One region of the Wukongibacter baidiensis genome, then DNA from elsewhere that is predicted to be linked to it. Evidence: a T-box and tRNA genes for the amino acid it is inferred to sense, from the RefSeq annotation. Region 1 holds a T-box; the other holds one or more tRNA genes.
What was found. The T-box of region 1 lies ahead of metG (methionine--tRNA ligase). A T-box ahead of a tRNA ligase gene usually reads a tRNA of that ligase, here a tRNA-Met.
Positions count from the first base shown of each region.

Region 2: it has a tRNA-Met gene. The T-box ahead of metG (methionine--tRNA ligase) is inferred to sense a tRNA for this amino acid. The anticodon was not compared.

Region 1 covers NZ_CP138202.1:3,809,105-3,812,530, reverse strand. The annotation lists gene metG (methionine--tRNA ligase) at 1-432, opposite strand, end outside; gene metG (methionine--tRNA ligase) at 585-2,204, opposite strand; T-box leader at 2,332-2,604, opposite strand; gene R9X47_RS17210 (polysaccharide deacetylase family protein) at 2,865-3,426, shown strand, end outside.
Region 2 covers NZ_CP138202.1:3,100,883-3,104,308, reverse strand. The annotation lists gene R9X47_RS14125 (S1 RNA-binding domain-containing protein) at 1-20, shown strand, start outside; gene R9X47_RS14120 (Ppx/GppA phosphatase family protein) at 93-1,025, shown strand; tRNA gene R9X47_RS14115 (tRNA-Leu) at 1,132-1,220, shown strand; tRNA gene R9X47_RS14110 (tRNA-Met) at 1,225-1,301, shown strand; tRNA gene R9X47_RS14105 (tRNA-Val) at 1,364-1,439, shown strand; tRNA gene R9X47_RS14100 (tRNA-Asp) at 1,479-1,555, shown strand; tRNA gene R9X47_RS14095 (tRNA-Thr) at 1,560-1,635, shown strand; gene spoIIE (stage II sporulation protein E) at 1,911-3,426, shown strand, end outside.

The DNA.
Region 1 (3,426 bases):
TTTTCCATCCTCTAATTGTGTTTCTGTCCAGAAGGACTCACATGGTGTACAGTACCAGCCCTCATAGTTACTCTTGTAGATATCACCCTTATCATAAAGCTTTTGGAAAATCTGCTGTACTCTTCTCTCATGATAGTCATCGGTTGTTCTGATAAATATATCATAGGAAATCTCCATTGTCTTCCAAAGATCCTTGATTTCACCTACTATCTTATCTAAGTATTCCTTTGGAGCCACTCCGTGATCCTGAGCTACTCTTTCAATCTTTTGACCGTGCTCATCTGTACCAGTTAAGAACTTTACATCATAGCCAGTAGCCCTTTTAAATCTAGCCATTGCATCGGCAGCTACAGTAGTGTAAGTATGCCCTATATGAAGCTTTGAGCTTGGATAATATATAGGGGTTGTGATATAGTATCTTCCTTTACTCATTTTTACTCCTCCTTGTAATTAAGATTTACTTAGAAATCTCTATAGTTGAAAATTACACATAATATACTGATATTATCTATATTTAGGTTATAGTTTCACCTATATCTCATATTAATAATCATTTCTTACTCTGTTTATAATATTAATCTACTCTATCTTCCTAGTTTTTCAATCTCTTCTTCTATTCTTTTCTTATCAATTCTTTCAAATAAAACTTCTACATCATTTACATTAGCGCGCTTAGGCACCAAGACATTGTTCCAGCAATATTCATCAATATCTAAAAATCCCTTAATCTTTTCACAAGCAAATGGTACGAATGGATATAATAAATTTGAAAGGTTAGCGATAATCTGAACACATGTATATAGTGTATTGTTGCAACCATTAGTATCTTCCTTCACTTGTATCCAGGGTTTTTGTATATCAAAATATTTATTGGCATTCCTAATAAATGCAAAAACACTCTCTAAAGCACTTCTTAATTCTCCATGCTCTATTTTTTCTCCTACCAAATCATATAGATCATTAAGTTCTTCTTGTATTTTTTCATCCATAATACCTTCAGGAACCTTTCCTCCAAATGATTTATTGATAAACACCAAGGTTCTATTTACAAAGTTTCCAAAGGCCCCCAACAATTCTCCATTATGACTATTAATAAACTCTCTCCATGAAAAATCTGCATCCCTCTTTTCAGGGCCATTAATAGTTAAAAAATATCTTATAGAGTCAGAGTCATAATTTTCTATTATATATGGAACCCATACTGCCCAATTTCTACTGGTAGAAAACTTTTTCCCTTCTAGCGTTAGATACTCACTAGATATAATTTTATCAGGCAAATGTAAATCTTCAATGCCCAATAATAAGGCCGGCCATATTAATGTATGAAATGGAATATTATCTTTGCCATGTACATAATAAGAGGTAACTTTTCCTTTCCAAAACTTCTCCCAGTCCTTATTATTATCATTTGCCCACTCTTTGCTGGCAGATAGATATCCGCAAACTGCTTCTATCCATACGTAGATCTTTTTGTCTTCAAATCCCTTAAGAGGAACATCAATACCTAAATCCAAGTCCCTTGTTGCAGCTCTATCCTTCAATCCCTCGTCTAAATATCTTTTGGTAAACTTAACTGCATTTTCTCTCCAATTTTCACTACTATCTAAATAGTTTTCAAGTTCACTTTGAAATTTAGATAGAGTGAAATAAAAATGCTCTGTCTCTCTTTGTTTCGGCTCACTACCGCATAATTTACATTTCTTGTTATTTAACTCATCGGGATTCAATATACTTCCACAATGGTCACATTGATCTCCTCTAGCTTCTTCTCCACAGTTTGGACAATCACCCTCAACATATCTATCGGGTAAAAATTGACTGCATTCTTCACAGTACACTTGCTCTATGGATTTCTTATAAATGTATCCTTTATTAAATAGTTCTATAAACACTTGTTGAACTACTTGTCTATGAAACTGATTATCTGTTCTACTGTATAAATCATAGGAAAAACCTAATTTTTCAAAGCAATATTTAAATTCATCATGATATCGAGTTGCTATATCTTCTGGGGTCACATTTTCTTGTTTTGCACGGATTGATATAGGAGTTCCATGACAGTCACTCCCTGATACATACAGTACGTCTTCCCCTTTTAATCTAAAATATCTAGCCAATACATCTCCTGCTATTAGCCCAGCAATATGTCCAACATGTAGGGAACCATTAGCATAAGGCCAAGCCCCACCAATAAATATACTCATATTATCTCTTCCCTTCTTAAATATCAAATATTTTAATGTTGGATATCCAGATCGCCCTAACAAAAGGCATATTTTAGCTTAAGCTTTCCTGTTTTATTTTGGCCAAAAATAAAAACCCCGTCCCTAACAAAGGGACGAGGATATCTCGCGCTACCACCCTATTTCATCATTATGTTACCACAATGAACTCGGTAAGTGACTAGTCATCACCTTGCATTTTTAACGGATGCAAACCCGACCTGATCTACTGTAGATATCCACTAAACATAAAGTTGTATATCTAAATTTCAATCAGATAGTTCAGGGGCCATCTTCAGTATACTTTTTAGTACCGGCTTTCACCTTCCCCGGCTCTCTAAGACCAAAACTATATACTTACTCTTCCCATCATTACATTTAATATGATTTTGTAATGCCTATATTATACTATAAAATATATAGAACTATACATATTTTGTCAAGGCATATTGTATGAATTATTTGCTTATTCTCTTCTTAGATAATATGAATCCATCTTAATAGCTTTTTTATTTGGATGAAAATATATATTTTATTCTCGATTTTTCGATATCAATTTACAATTTGCTACATTTCGTGGTATATTTTACTATATATCCATTTTATACTTACTATTAATTTTCATAACAGGGGGACTATTACATGAAAAAATTTACAAAGAAGTATTTCATTATTTTTTTTGCTTTATTAATTATTTCTTCAAGTTTAATAACACTATATGCTTTAGATGCCAATGAAGAAGATGCTGAATATACAAAAAAAGTTCCTATTTTAATGTATCACCATCTTTTAAAGAGCGATGAAAATCCATACAAAGATAATGCTTCTGTTTTATCGGTTGAAGCCTTTGAAGAGCATATGAAGCTTTTACATGATCATAACTTCAATACCATCACTCTTAATGAGCTAGAAAAATTTTTAAATGGCGAGATAAAGCTTAAAAAGAATAGTATCTTAATAACATTTGATGACGGATATAAAAGTAACTATACATATGCATATCCCATTCTAAAAAAATATAACTTCAAAGCATCTATTTTCTTAATTACTTCTTTAATGGAAGATAAAACAACTACTTTTAACCCAAATGCTTTACAATACTTAAGCTGGTCAGAGATGAAAGAAATGGAAAAAGTATTTGAATACGCAAGCCATACCCATGACTTACATAAGTTAAAAGATAATAAGAAAAGCTTTGTAGTGG
Region 2 (3,426 bases), 710 kb from region 1:
TTAATAGAAGTGGTGAATAATTAATAGATAATACCGGGAATTTTTTCCCGGTTTTATATATGTAAACAAGCCGTAAAGGAGAAGTAAATATTATGGAAAAATGTTGTGTCATTGACATTGGGACAAACTCTATAAGAATGCTTACTGCAAAGCTTGAAAATGGATATATAATTGAGAATGAAAAAATCCTTGAAATGACCAGAATAGGTGAAGGGGTAGACAGAACAAAGACATTATCTAAAGAGGCTATAGAGAGAAGTATCGCCGCACTTAAGAAATTTAAAGACAAGGCTTCATGCAATGGAATAGATGACATTAAGATAATCGCAACTAGTGCCGTTAGGGATGCTGTAAATAGAGAAGTCTTTCTAAAAAGAGCTAAAGATGAGCTAGGCTTAGATATTGAAGTGATTAGTGGTGAAAGAGAGGCTGAATTAGGATTTATAGGAGTTATTAATGGAATAGATGAACAGGTAGATAATGTATTAGTTATAGATATTGGTGGGGGAAGTACCGAGTTTGTATTTGGAGATAGTAAGGGTATAAGATTCTCCAAGAGCTTAAATGTTGGAGCTGTTAGAATGACAGATAAGCATATAGACACCGATCCTATTTCTGATATTGAAATGGATAGTTTAGCAGATGATATAAGAAGAATAATAGATGAAATAGTTGGAGACTTACAGAAATTTGAAATAAAAGAGGTTGCAGGGATAGGCGGTACAGCTACATCCTTGGCAGCAATAGCTCAAAGCCTAGAAATTTATGATAGAGAGAAAGTCCATAACTATAATCTAACAATTGAAGAAATAAGTAATATGGTTGATCGTTTTAAGCTCTGCGATAATGATGAGCGTAGAAAGTTTAAAGGACTGCAACCGAAGCGTGCTGATATTATTTTGGCTGGAAGTAAAATTTTATATGAAATACTTACAGCATTAAATATCGAGAAAATAAGAATCAGTGACTTTGATAACCTTGAAGGCTATATTTATTGGGAGAAAGAAAATATAAACAAGAAATAGCCGAGACAGGATATTCCTATATATGGATAAAAAAATATGTAGTCTTTTATTGACAAAGGGTAAAAAATGTTGTATTATATTACTTGTCGCTGATAAAAAATATCCCGCCGGGGTGGCGGAACTGGCAGACGCACAGGACTTAAAATCCTGCGGTCCTTAAAGACCGTACCGGTTCGATTCCGGTCCCCGGCACCATTGTGGCGGCGTAGCTTAGTTGGCTAGAGCGTTCGGTTCATACCCGAAAGGTCGGTGGTTCGAGTCCACTCGCCGCTACCACAAATTAAAACTGGAGATAATGATCAAATCCTAGCATGCTCCAGGCATCTTAATCTAATTAAGGGCGCATAGCTCAGCTGGGAGAGCACCTGCCTTACAAGCAGGGGGTCACAGGTTCAAGTCCTGTTGCGCCCACCAAATTATTTGCCTAGAGGCAAATAATCAAACTTTTAATACGGTCCAGTAGTTCAGTTGGCTAGAACGCTAGCCTGTCACGCTAGAGGTCGAGGGTTCGAGTCCCTTCTGGATCGCCATTATGCTGGTGTAGCTCAATTGGTAGAGCAGCTGACTTGTAATCAGCAGGCTGCGGGTTCGAGTCCCATCATCAGCTCCATTAAGAAAAAGACACGGAAAAGAAAACCGTGTCTTTTTCTTTTACGTTAAAAAGCTATACCTATAACTTTCTACTGATAAAATGACTTCAATCGTCTTTCTTCTATTATTTCCTAGGAAATATGATGTCGAAAATAAAATTTATAAAAGCATACACTTGATTTTGTCTATCGCTGATATAAAATGTCTTAAAGTTTTTGGAATATCTAGAGTCATCTTGACAAATATTTTAGACACCTATTGTTATAATTCTTATTAACAGGGGGTGTTTTTATTATGTTAAAATTAAATACTGGAAATTTAAAAAAGGTAGGTCGAAAATATGGACAAGCTACCCATATAATAAATAGACATTTTATCTTTTTAGCACTAATAGCTTTTTTGTTAGGACGAGCCTCAATTCTCGAAGGGCTAATGCCCTTTGGAGTAGCATTTTTCTCAATAATGATAATAAAGGACAAAAGGAATATTGGATTAGGAGTAATTGTTTTACTTGGAATAATGACAACTGGGCCTGATCAATATAAGTATATGTTTATATTGGGATCTATCGCGCTCCTATTTATGACTGGCATTAGAGGGCTGAACTTTAATATGTTTAAATTAGCTTTTTTAACAGCAATAATTACATTTCTAGCAGGAGCCGGGTACGTATTTTTTACTGATTTTTATTTATATGATTTGTTTATGATTGGATTTGAAGCAATTGTGGTATTTGTTTTTACATATATTTTATCCTATGCCGTTCCTGCGCTTACCAATAACTCAAACAGGAAGGTATTATCTAATGAAGAAGTTATTTGTATTGCCATTGTAGCAGCAGTCGCCGTACTTGGATTATCAGAGGTAAATGTATTTGGATTCTCACTAAAAAATATTATTGGAATGTTATTGACCCTATTTTTTGCCTATAATGGAGGAGCGTCCATAGGAGCAGCTGTAGGGGTAACTATTGGAGTTATAACCAGCATGACCATAACAGGAGCTCCGATTATAATAGGAATATATGCTTTCTCAGGGTTGTTGGCAGGAATCTTTAAAGATATGGGCAAGACAGCATCTGCTTTAGGAATGATATTAGGTAATTCTATATTAACCTTTTATGTTAATGGATCAACTGAGACAATTATACAATTAGAGGAAATATTGATTTCCTTTGCTATTTTCATTGTAACTCCGAAGGCCTTATCTGGTTATATGGCTAAAATCATTAACTCTAAAATAAATACCATTGAAATGGATAGGTTGTACAGCGAAAGAATTAAAAAGTTTACTAATAAGCAATTGAGGGAGTATGCAACAGCGTTTTCAGAGCTAGCTGTGACATATTCTAAAATATCCGAGAAGGAAAAGATTATTGAAAATAATGAAGTTACAAACCTTATCAATGATATAGCTAACTCCATATGTGCAAACTGCAGTATGAAAAGAAGCTGTTGGGATAATTATTTCTATAGTACATATAATGGGATAATGGATGCTATTACAACCCTAGATACCCAAGGAAAACTGCATAAAAATAATTTTCCATCGTATCTAAAAAAGAAATGCCTTAAAGAGGATAAACTTTTAGAAAAAATAAACTCCACCTATGAAATATATAAGGTAGGATACAAATGGAGTAAAAAACTTTTCGAGATGAGACAGCTGGTTTCAGAGCAGTTTAATGGGGTGGCTCAAATTATTGATGAGCTGTCTAATGAGATTACGACTAAAGTAGAATTTAAGAAGGACGTAGAAGATGCTCTTTATGTAGCCTTTGATAAGGAAAAAATATTTGTTGATAACATTA